DNA from 3 places in the Klebsiella planticola genome. Region 1 is predicted to be linked to each of the others. Evidence: predicted binding sites of a transcription regulator. Region 1 holds the regulator's gene; each other region holds the start of a gene.

The links. Region 1 encodes LexA, which represses DNA repair genes until DNA is damaged. Its sites were predicted from a motif close to TNCTGTATGTACATACAGNA; they were not measured.
Region 2: the regulator LexA is predicted to act here: its motif matches at 1,264-1,283, upstream of metR (HTH-type transcriptional regulator MetR).
Region 3: the regulator LexA is predicted to act here: its motif matches at 1,659-1,678, upstream of dinB (DNA polymerase IV).

The regions. Positions count from the first base shown of each region.
Region 1 is NZ_CP026047.1:2,063,697-2,066,975, reverse strand. It holds gene zur (zinc uptake transcriptional repressor Zur) at 1-82, shown strand, start outside; gene MC50_RS10005 (CsbD family protein) at 174-383, opposite strand; gene dinF (MATE family efflux transporter DinF) at 510-1,826, opposite strand; gene lexA (transcriptional repressor LexA) at 1,895-2,503, opposite strand; gene MC50_RS09985 (diacylglycerol kinase) at 2,723-3,091, opposite strand; gene plsB (glycerol-3-phosphate 1-O-acyltransferase PlsB) at 3,221-3,279, shown strand, end outside.
Region 2 is NZ_CP026047.1:1,950,693-1,953,971, forward strand. It holds gene MC50_RS09440 (carboxylate/amino acid/amine transporter) at 1-391, shown strand, start outside; gene metR (HTH-type transcriptional regulator MetR) at 279-1,232, opposite strand; gene metE (5-methyltetrahydropteroyltriglutamate--homocysteine S-methyltransferase) at 1,466-3,279, shown strand, end outside.
Region 3 is NZ_CP026047.1:2,773,860-2,777,138, reverse strand. It holds gene pepD (cytosol nonspecific dipeptidase) at 1-87, shown strand, start outside; gene MC50_RS13455 (GNAT family N-acetyltransferase) at 128-583, opposite strand; gene dinB (DNA polymerase IV) at 586-1,641, opposite strand; gene nqrM ((Na+)-NQR maturation NqrM) at 1,779-1,994, opposite strand; gene nqrF (NADH:ubiquinone reductase (Na(+)-transporting) subunit F) at 1,997-3,220, opposite strand; gene nqrE (NADH:ubiquinone reductase (Na(+)-transporting) subunit E) at 3,232-3,279, opposite strand, start outside.

The DNA.
Region 1 (3,279 bases):
TTGTGTCGAGGTCGAAGCCTGTAGCACCCCGGGACACTGCCATCACGACCATACCATTCAGATTAAAAAGAAAGCCCGCTGAGGCTATCGCCGCAGCGGGAATCGAGGTTGCCGGTACCTCCGTGTACCATCAGGCAGGCAATAACAAAGGGTTAATTCGTTAACACTCACCGCTACCAGCGGTGATCGTTTTTTCGTTCCCAGTCAGACACTTCTTTCTCCGCCTGATCTTTGGCGTATCCATAACGCTCCTGGATTTTACCGACCAGCTGGTCACGCTTACCCTCAATGACGGTCATATCGTCATCGGTCAGCTTGCCCCATTTCTCTTTCGCTTTACCTTTCAACTGTTTCCAGTTACCGCCGATTTCGTCTTTGTTCATAATTCAATCCTCATCGTTCGGTGAGTTAACAGCCCGCTGTGTGCCGGACATAGTATTAACTATAGATAAGAATTCTGAGTTGAATTTATTATTCGGAATCTTTAACCAATTACATATCAAAAATCACTACGAAAACCAGGTGCCACGCCGCCAGTGTCGCCGCCAGATGACCGCCAGCGACAGACCGCGCAGCGCGAGGAAAACCGCCAGCGCCAGCCATAGCGCGTGGTTGCCGAGGACCGGTAGCGTCAGTAGCGTCAGGGCAAACCCCGCCGCCGCCACCGCCATGCTGTTGCGCATCTCAGCCCCGCGCGTCGCGCCGATGAACATGCCATCCAGCAAATAACACCACACGCCAATCACCGGCAGCACGATCTGCCAGATCAGGTAGCGATCGGCAAGCAGCTGAAGCGAGGGCAGCGAGGTCAACAGGGCGACAATCTGCTGTCCCGCCACGGCATAGGTCGCCGCAAAGGCCAGCGCCACCATTCCCGACTGACGGCAGGCCGCTCGCCAGACCTCAAGCAGCTGGCTACCGTCACGCGCGCCGTAAGCCTGCCCGGAGTGCGCTTCCACGGCATAAGCAAAACCATCCAGGGCATAGGCGGTAAAGGTCAACATGGTCATCAGGAGCGCGTTGACGGCAACGATCTCGCCGCCAAGACGAGCGCCGAAAACGGTCACCGCACCAAAGCAGAGCTGAAGCAGCAGAGAGCGCAGCATGATATCGCGATTGAGCGCCAGCAAGCGGCGCATATCTCCGCGCCACGCGCGCTTGAGCAGGGCAAATGACACACCGCGTAGCGCCAGCACGCGTCTTGCCATCAGCAGCCCGATGATAAAGGTGACATATTCGGCGGTGACCGTCGCCAGCGCGGCACCCTGCACGTTCAGATGCAGGCCCATCACCAGCCACAGATCGAGCACGATATTCAGCAGGTTGCCGACAATCAGCAAAATCACCGGCGCCCGGGCATACTGTACGCCCAACAGCCAACCGAGCAGCACCAGGTTTGCCAGCGATGCCGGCGCGCTCAGCCAGCGGATGTCGAGAAAGCGCCGCGCCTGCTCCAGCACCGCTTCATTGCCGCCAACAATATGCAACGCCAGATCGATAAGCGGGGTTCGGAAAAGCACAATCAGCAGGCCGGCACCTGTTGCCAGCCCCAGCGGCTGCACCAGCGCCCGCGCCAGGCGGAGAGGATCTTTTGCGCCAAAGGCCTGTGCCGTCAGTCCGGTGGTACTCATCCGCAGGAAAAGCAGCAGCATAAAGAGAAAACTGGTGGCCGTCGCGCCGACCGCGACACCGCCGAGGTAAACCGGGCTGTCGAGATGACCAATCACGGCGGTATCCACCAGTCCCAGCAGCGGAACGGTGATATTGGAGAAAATCATGGGTAGCGCCAGGCGCCACAGGGCCTTATCAGCGGCGTTAAAGAACATGAGAAAGAGCCTGACCGGGAGGAGACAGCGCAGCATCATGCATCAGACGATGCTGCGTGGGGAAGGTGTTACAGCCACTCACCGTTACGAATCACGCCAACGGCCAGCCCTTCAATAGTGAAATTTTGCTCGCGTAGATTCACCACGATAGGGGAAAATTCGCTGTTTTCTGGCAGGAGTTCGACGATGTTGCCCTGCTTTTTAAGACGCTTAACGGTGACCTCTTCGTCAATACGCGCCACGACAACCTGGCCGTTGCGTACATCCTGAGTTTTATGGACCGCCAGCAGATCGCCATCGAGAATACCGATATCTTTCATTGACATACCGCTAACCCGCAGCAAAAAGTCGGCATTCGGCTTGAACATCGCCGGATCGACCTGGAAGTGGCCTTCGATATGCTGCTGAGCCAGCAGCGGCTCACCGGCCGCCACGCGTCCAATCAACGGTAGACCTGGTTCTTCTTCCGTCAGCAGGCGAATCCCCCGGGAGGCGCCGGAGATAATCTCGATCGCGCCCTTACGCGCCAGCGCTTTCAGGTGTTCTTCCGCCGCGTTTGGGGAACGGAACCCCAAGCGCTGAGCAATTTCCGCACGCGTCGGCGGCATGCCCGTCTGGCTGATGTGATCCCGAATGAGATCAAACACCTCTTGCTGCCTGGTCGTTAACGCTTTCATCCCGCCCCCTGGGTGTATATACAGTTATGCTGTGAGTATATACAGCTAACGGTGATTTTGGAATCAAATTTCACACAAAAATCAGGAGATTCTTTCCATTTTGCGTCCCCGATAGCCCATGGCGCCAGGGGTGATTGTCGCCGGCCGGGCAAAAGCTCATCGGGTTCGCCCGATCGCCGGGAAGACATCGCAAAGCGGAATATCTCACCACGTGGCCGCTCAGTGATAGCGAGCCCACAGTAAGAGCGCCCAGGTGATCAGCGCGATCGCAATGGCCAGCAGCACCGCCGCAGACCCCATATCTTTCGCCCGACCGGACAGCTCATGATGTTCCGGGCCAATACGGTCCACCACCGCCTCAATCGCGCTATTAAGAATTTCGACTATCATCACTATCAGGACCGAGCCTATCAGCAGCACACGCGTGATGGCGTCGACGTCCAGCCAGCAGGCGATCGCTACAGCAACAATGGCGGCGATGCCTTCTTGACGAAATGCGGCCTCATTTATCCATGCCGCACGGAACCCTTTCCAGGAATAACCTGCCGCTTTAATGATTCGGGTTAACCCAGTGGTATTATTGGCCATCAAAAGAACCTTTTTATGTAAATGACGTCAATGAGTGTACGCGTTTGCCGCGTGGCAACGGAAATTTTGCGCGCTTTCTGTTATTCTTGCCGCGCATTTGCATGATTAACCAGAGGCTTCACATCGTTTATGTCCGGCTGGCAACGAATTTACTATAAATTACTGAATTTACCATTACGGGTGCTGGT
Region 2 (3,279 bases), 110 kb from region 1:
CAACGCGTTTGCGTGGTTCTATATGGGGGCCTTCCTGGTGGCAGTGGCGGCCTGGTTTATGCTGGGTAATCCGCAGCGGCTGCCAACCACAACCCTACAGTGGGGCGTTCTGGTCTGGCTGGGCGTGGCGGCGTCGGGGCTGGGTTACTTTATGTGGAACTACGGGGCCACGCAGGTGGATGCCGGCACGCTGGGCATTATGAATAACGTGCATGTCCCCGCCGGGCTGCTGGTTAACCTTGCCATCTGGCAGGAACAGCCCCACTGGCCGAGCTTTATTACAGGAGCTCTGGTGATCCTGGCCTCACTGTGGGTCCATCGCCGTTGGGTCGCTCCGCACTCCGGACAAACGGCAAATGATCGCAAGCGTGGTTCCGCGCTGAGCGAATAAACGCCTCGGTGACCGGCTGGCGCTGCTCGCCGTCGCGTACCGCGGCGTACAGCCGGCTCCACAGTCCTTCGCCCAGGGTTTTGGTGACCACCAGACCCTGGCGTTCAAAACTTTCCACCACCCAGTGCGGCAGGGCGGCGATGCCCATCCGTGCGGCGACCATCTGGATTAACAGCAGGGTATTGTCGACGCTTTTGAGCTGCGGGCTGATACCGGCCGGCTGCAGGAAGTGGCGCCAGATATCCAGGCGACCGCGCTGAACCGGATAAATCAACAGCAGTTCCGAGGCCAGGTCTTCTGGCGCGATGCGCGTTTTCGCCGCCAGCGGATGCTCCGGCGCCAGCACCAGACGAACTTCAAAATCGAACATCGGCGAATAGTGCAGGCCGCTACGCGGCAGGATATCGGAGGTCATGACCAGGTCCAGCTCGCTTTGCTGCAGGGCTGGCTGCGGGTCAAAGGTCACGCCAGACTGAAAATCCACTTCGACGTGCGGCCAGCGGGCGCGGAAACTCTCCAGTGCCGGGGTCAACCACTGTATGCAGCTATGACACTCGATAGCGATGCGCAGACGGGTTTGCTGCGGCTCGTGGCAGTCCTGCAGCGCGCGGCTGATTTGCGGCAGCACCTGGTTTGCCAGCTGGAGCAGGATCTCCCCCTGCGGGGTGAAACGCAGAGGCTGACTTTTACGCACAAACAGACGGAAGCCAAGGCGTTGTTCCAGATCGCTGAACTGGTGAGACAGAGCGGACTGGGTTTGATGCAGAGCCGCCGCAGCGCCTGCCAGCGACCCGCTGTTCCGCAACGCCTGTAGCGTTTTCAGGTGTTTAATTTCGATCATGAAAGTCCTTCACTTCGGCATGAATAATTTGCGCTTGAGGAATATACAGTACCTGTCAATTATGGATGTGTAAACATCTGGATGGCTAAATCCTGTGTCTTTCGAATTTATGGCGCGTTGGCTGCGCTTGCTCACCCCGGTCACTTACATGAGTAAGCACCCGGGGATGATCAAGCTTGCCGCCTTCCCTGAATCCGAAATCCTTCGGATTAAAAAATTATGAGGTCTTAAAAATGACAATTATTAATCACACCCTCGGTTTCCCTCGCGTTGGCCTACGTCGCGAGCTGAAAAAAGCGCAAGAGAGCTACTGGGCGGGTCACTCGACCCGCGAAGAACTGCTGACGGTGGGCCGCGAGCTGCGTGCCCGCCACTGGGAGCAGCAGAAGCAGGCGGGCGTTGACCTGCTGCCGGTGGGTGATTTCGCCTGGTACGACCATGTTCTGACCACCAGCCTGCTACTGGGTAACGTGCCGGCTCGTCATCAGAACAAAGATGGCTCGGTTGATATCGATACCTTGTTCCGCATTGGTCGCGGCCGTGCGCCGTCCGGCGAACCGGCGGCAGCGGCAGAAATGACCAAATGGTTTAACACCAACTACCACTACATGGTGCCGGAGTTTGTAAAAGGGCAGCAGTTCAAACTGACCTGGACCCAGCTGCTGGATGAAGTGGATGAAGCGCTGGCGCTCGGCCATAAGGTTAAACCGGTCCTGCTGGGGCCGGTCACTTATCTGTGGTTGGGCAAAGTCAAAGGCCAACAGTTTGACCGTTTGAGCCTGCTGAACGATATCCTGCCGGTTTACCAGCAGGTGCTGGCAGAGCTGGCAAAACGCGGCATCGAGTGGGTGCAGATTGACGAGCCGGCGCTGGTACTGGAGCTGCCGCAGGCGTGGCTGGATGCATTCAAACCGGCATATGATGCGCTCGCGGGCCAGCTTAAGCTGCTGCTGACCACCTACTTTGAAGGCATCGCCGCGAACCTCGACACCATCACCGCGCTGCCGGTGCAGGGCCTGCACGTTGACCTGGTGCACGGTAAAGATGATGTGGCTGCTCTGCATCAGCGTCTGCCGTCCGACTGGCTGCTCTCTGCGGGCCTGATCAACGGGCGCAACGTCTGGCGCGCCGATCTGACCGAGAAATATGCGCAAATTAAAGACCTCGTCGGCCAGCGTGCGCTGTGGATCGCTTCTTCCTGCTCCCTGCTGCACAGCCCGATCGATCTGAGCGTGGAAACCCGTCTCGACGCGGAAGTGAAAAGCTGGTTCGCCTTCGCCCTGCAAAAATGTGAAGAGCTGGCGCTGCTGCGCGATGCGCTGAACAGCGGCGAGACCGCAAAACTGGCTGAATGGAGCGCACCGATTCAGGCTCGCCGTCACTCGTCCCGCGTACATAATGCGGCGGTGGAAAAACGTCTGGCGGCCATTACCGCTCAGGACAGCCAGCGCAACAGCCCATACGCTGAGCGTGCCAGGGCACAGCGTACGCGCTTCAATCTACCGGCGTGGCCGACCACGACCATCGGCTCTTTCCCACAGACTACCGAGATCCGTGGCCTGCGTCTGGACTTCAAAAAAGGCAATCTCGATGCGAACCACTATCGCACCGGTATTGCGGAGCACATCAAGCAGGCGATTGTTGAGCAGGAACGTTTAGGATTAGATGTTCTGGTTCACGGCGAAGCCGAGCGTAACGACATGGTGGAGTACTTCGGCGAGCACCTCGATGGCTTCATCTTCACGCAGAACGGCTGGGTCCAGAGCTACGGCTCCCGCTGCGTGAAACCGCCGGTGGTGATCGGTGACGTCAGCCGTCCGGAGGCGATCACCGTTGAGTGGGCGAAATTCGCTCAGTCGCTGACCGACAAACCGGTGAAAGGTATGCTCACCGGCCCGGTGACCATTCTGTGCTGGTCCTTCCCGCGTGAAGATGTCAGCCGTGAAACCATCGCTAAGCAGATTGCGCTGGCGCTGCGTGACGAAGTGGCGGATCTGGAGGCGGCCGGTATCGGTATTATCCAGATTGATGAGCCGGCGCTGCGTGA
Region 3 (3,279 bases), 710 kb from region 1:
TCTCCGGATGAGCAGGTGCATATCGAAAGCGTGGGTCAATACTGGACGCTGCTGATGGAACTGCTGAAAGCGATTCCGGCGAAGTAAGTTACGGCAATAAACGGTCCGGATAACGGCGCGTGGCGCCTTATCCGGGCCGTCTCATCTTCTCCATCCGATAATTAATAAACGTCTCGCCGCGCACCGCCACCTGCTGTTCTTCCTCGCCCCTGAAACCATGCCGTGCAAAAAACGGTTTTGCCGTAATGCTCGCGTCGACCGTCAAGGAGCCATGCGGCATCTGCGCAAACAGTTCCTGGAGCAGAGCGCTGGCAATGCCTCGACGGCCATACTCCGGCGCCACAAACAGGAGATCGATATAGCGGTCCACGGCGCTGATAAACCCTACTGGAAGCGGGTCAATGACCGCGACCCACACCCGAGAATCCCTCATTTTGTGTCGCCAGCGGGCCTCGTCTATCTGCGCCCAGGCGGCTATCTGGCGGGGGGAATAATCATGGCTGGCGGTCTCTTGTACCGCGCGCAGAAAAATGGCGCCCAGCGCAGTAAAATCATCGTCGCGATAAGGTCTGATCTTCAGCATCGTTATAACCCCAGTACCAGCTGCCGCTCCAGTTGAGGATCAAGCAGCGTTACATGCAGCCCGACCAGCCGCACTCCGCGACCGCCCCGCCGCTCGTGCCAGGCTTTATAGGCAGTGGAAAGCAAATCCTCTTTATTCAGACGCGGCCAGACGTGTTCCTGAGTGGTCAGCTGGAAATCATTGAATTTCAGCTTTACCCCCTGACGAGCAATCAGAAGGTCCGGCTTGACCTTCAGCACCCGCCGTTCCAGCTCCTGATAGAGGTTCTCAATGATGCTCTCACAGGCAGACCACTCGTGGATATCCTCCACCAGCGTACGTTCAACGCCCACCGATTTACGCTGTCGGGTGTTGTTGATCTCCCGCTCATCGATTCCCTGGCTACGCTCCCACAGGATACGACCAAACTTACCAAAACGGCGGAGCAGCATCGCCAGGTCGCTTTTCTGCACATCTTCGCAGGTACGTAGCCCCATGCCTTCCAGCTTTGCGGCTGAGACTTTCCCCACGCCGGGGATCTTCGCCAGCGGCAGGGTGCGGACAAACTCCGCGACCTGATGCGGCGCAATCACAAACTGACCGTTGGGTTTATTCATATCGGAAGCAATTTTCGCCAGAAATTTTACCGGCGCGATACCGGCGGAGGCGGTCAGTTGAAGCTCGTGAAAAATGGTCTGGCGAATCTCTTCCGCGATCAGCGTGGCAGAGCCCTGGCAATGAACGCTATCGCTGACGTCGAGATACGCCTCATCCAACGACAGCGGTTCAATCAACGACGTGTAGCGAGAGAAGATTTCCCGGATATGGGACGAGGCCTCTTTATAGGCATCAAAGCGGCCGGGTAACAGGGTTAAATGCGGGCAAAGCTTGAGGGCCATCGCGGTCGGCATCGCGCTGCGCACGCCAAATTGGCGCGCCGGATAGTTGGCCGTGCTGATCACCCCCCGCTGTACCCGGCTACCGCCAATGGCAATGGGAATATCACGCAGGGCTGGATTATCCCGCATTTCCACGGCGGCAAAAAAGCAGTCCATATCGACATGGATAATTTTGCGCATACTCAGCCCTCAACGATCACTGGTTAAGTATACAGTAATAATACAAGGAATGAGAAGTGGGGTTTGTAGGCCTGATAAGCTTGCGCCATCAGGCCATAATGCGCCGGCGGCGCAAGCTTGCCGGGCCTACGGAGAGATCAGAGGATCCGATTTTGCTGGCGCTGCGCTTCGCGCGCGATGCGCTTTTTACGCGCATCGCACGGCTCCGGGCAGTCGCAGACCTTCTCAAGCCCCAGCGATGAGATACCGCCGCAGCTGCCCTGGAGACTTTTGCGCTTTATCAGATATCCTAAAGACATCCCCAGAATCACCAGCGCGAAAATGACGAAGGTTGCCACAAACACCGTCAACATCATTAACCTCCAAAGTCATCCAGCATGATGTTGTCATCCTCAACGCCAAGATCTTTTAGCATCTTGATCACTGCGGCATTCATCACCGGCGGCCCACACATATAAAACTCGCAGTCCTCCGGCGCCGGATGATCGCGCAGGTAGTTTTCATACAGCACATTGTGAATAAAGCCGGTGTGGCCGTTCCAGTTATCTTCCGGCAGCGGATCGGAAAGCGCCACGTGGAAGGTAAAGTTCGGATTTTCACGCGCCAGCTGCTCAAACTCATCGTCATAGAACATTTCACGCAGCGAACGCGCGCCGTACCAGAAGCTGATTTTGCGCTTGCTGTGCAACCGTTTAAGCTGGTCGAAAATATGCGAACGCATTGGCGCCATGCCGGCGCCACCGCCAATAAAGACCATCTCTGCATCCGTCTCTTTAGCGAAGAACTCACCAAACGGCCCGGAAATCGTCACCTTATCACCGGCTTTCAGCGACCAGATATATGAAGACATGATCCCCGGCGGCGCGTCCGGCACTTTCGGCGGCGGCGTCGCGATACGCACGTTGAGCATAATGATGCCCTTCTCATCCGGATAGTTCGCCATCGAGTAGGCGCGCAGCGTCGGCTCTTTAACGTCGGAAACATAGCGGAACAGATTAAATTTATCCCAGTCCGCGCGGTACTCGTCCGGCACGTCAAAATCGGCATATGCCACTTTATGCGACGGACATTCAATCTGAATATAGCCGCCCGCGCGGAACGGCACGCTTTCGCCTTCCGGGATGGCCAGCTTCAGCTCTTTAATGAAAGTCGCTTTGTTATCATTAGAGATAACTTCACACTCCCATTTTTTGACGCCAAAAATCTCTTCCGGCAGCGCGATCTTCATGTTTTGCTTCACGGCAACCTGGCAGGCCAGACGGCAGCCCTCTTTCGCCTCGCGTTTGGTGATATGGGAAAGTTCGGTAGGCAGGATATCTCCGCCCCCCTCCTTGACCGTCACCCGGCACTGGCCGCAGGAACCGCCGCCTCCGCAGGCAGAAGAGATAAAGATCCCGTTGCTGGACAGCGTATTCAGCAGCTTATCGCCCGCCGGCGTGCGAATCTGTTTATCCGCTTCATTATTGATTTCAATAACCACATCACCGGCGTTGACCAGCTTCGAGCGCGCCGCCAGGATTAACCCCGACAGCACCAGCACGATCAGCGTGAACATCACGACGCCAAGAATAATTTCCATACTTTCCGCCCTTATAGCTGCACACCGGAGAATGACATAAAGCCCAGCGCCATCAGACC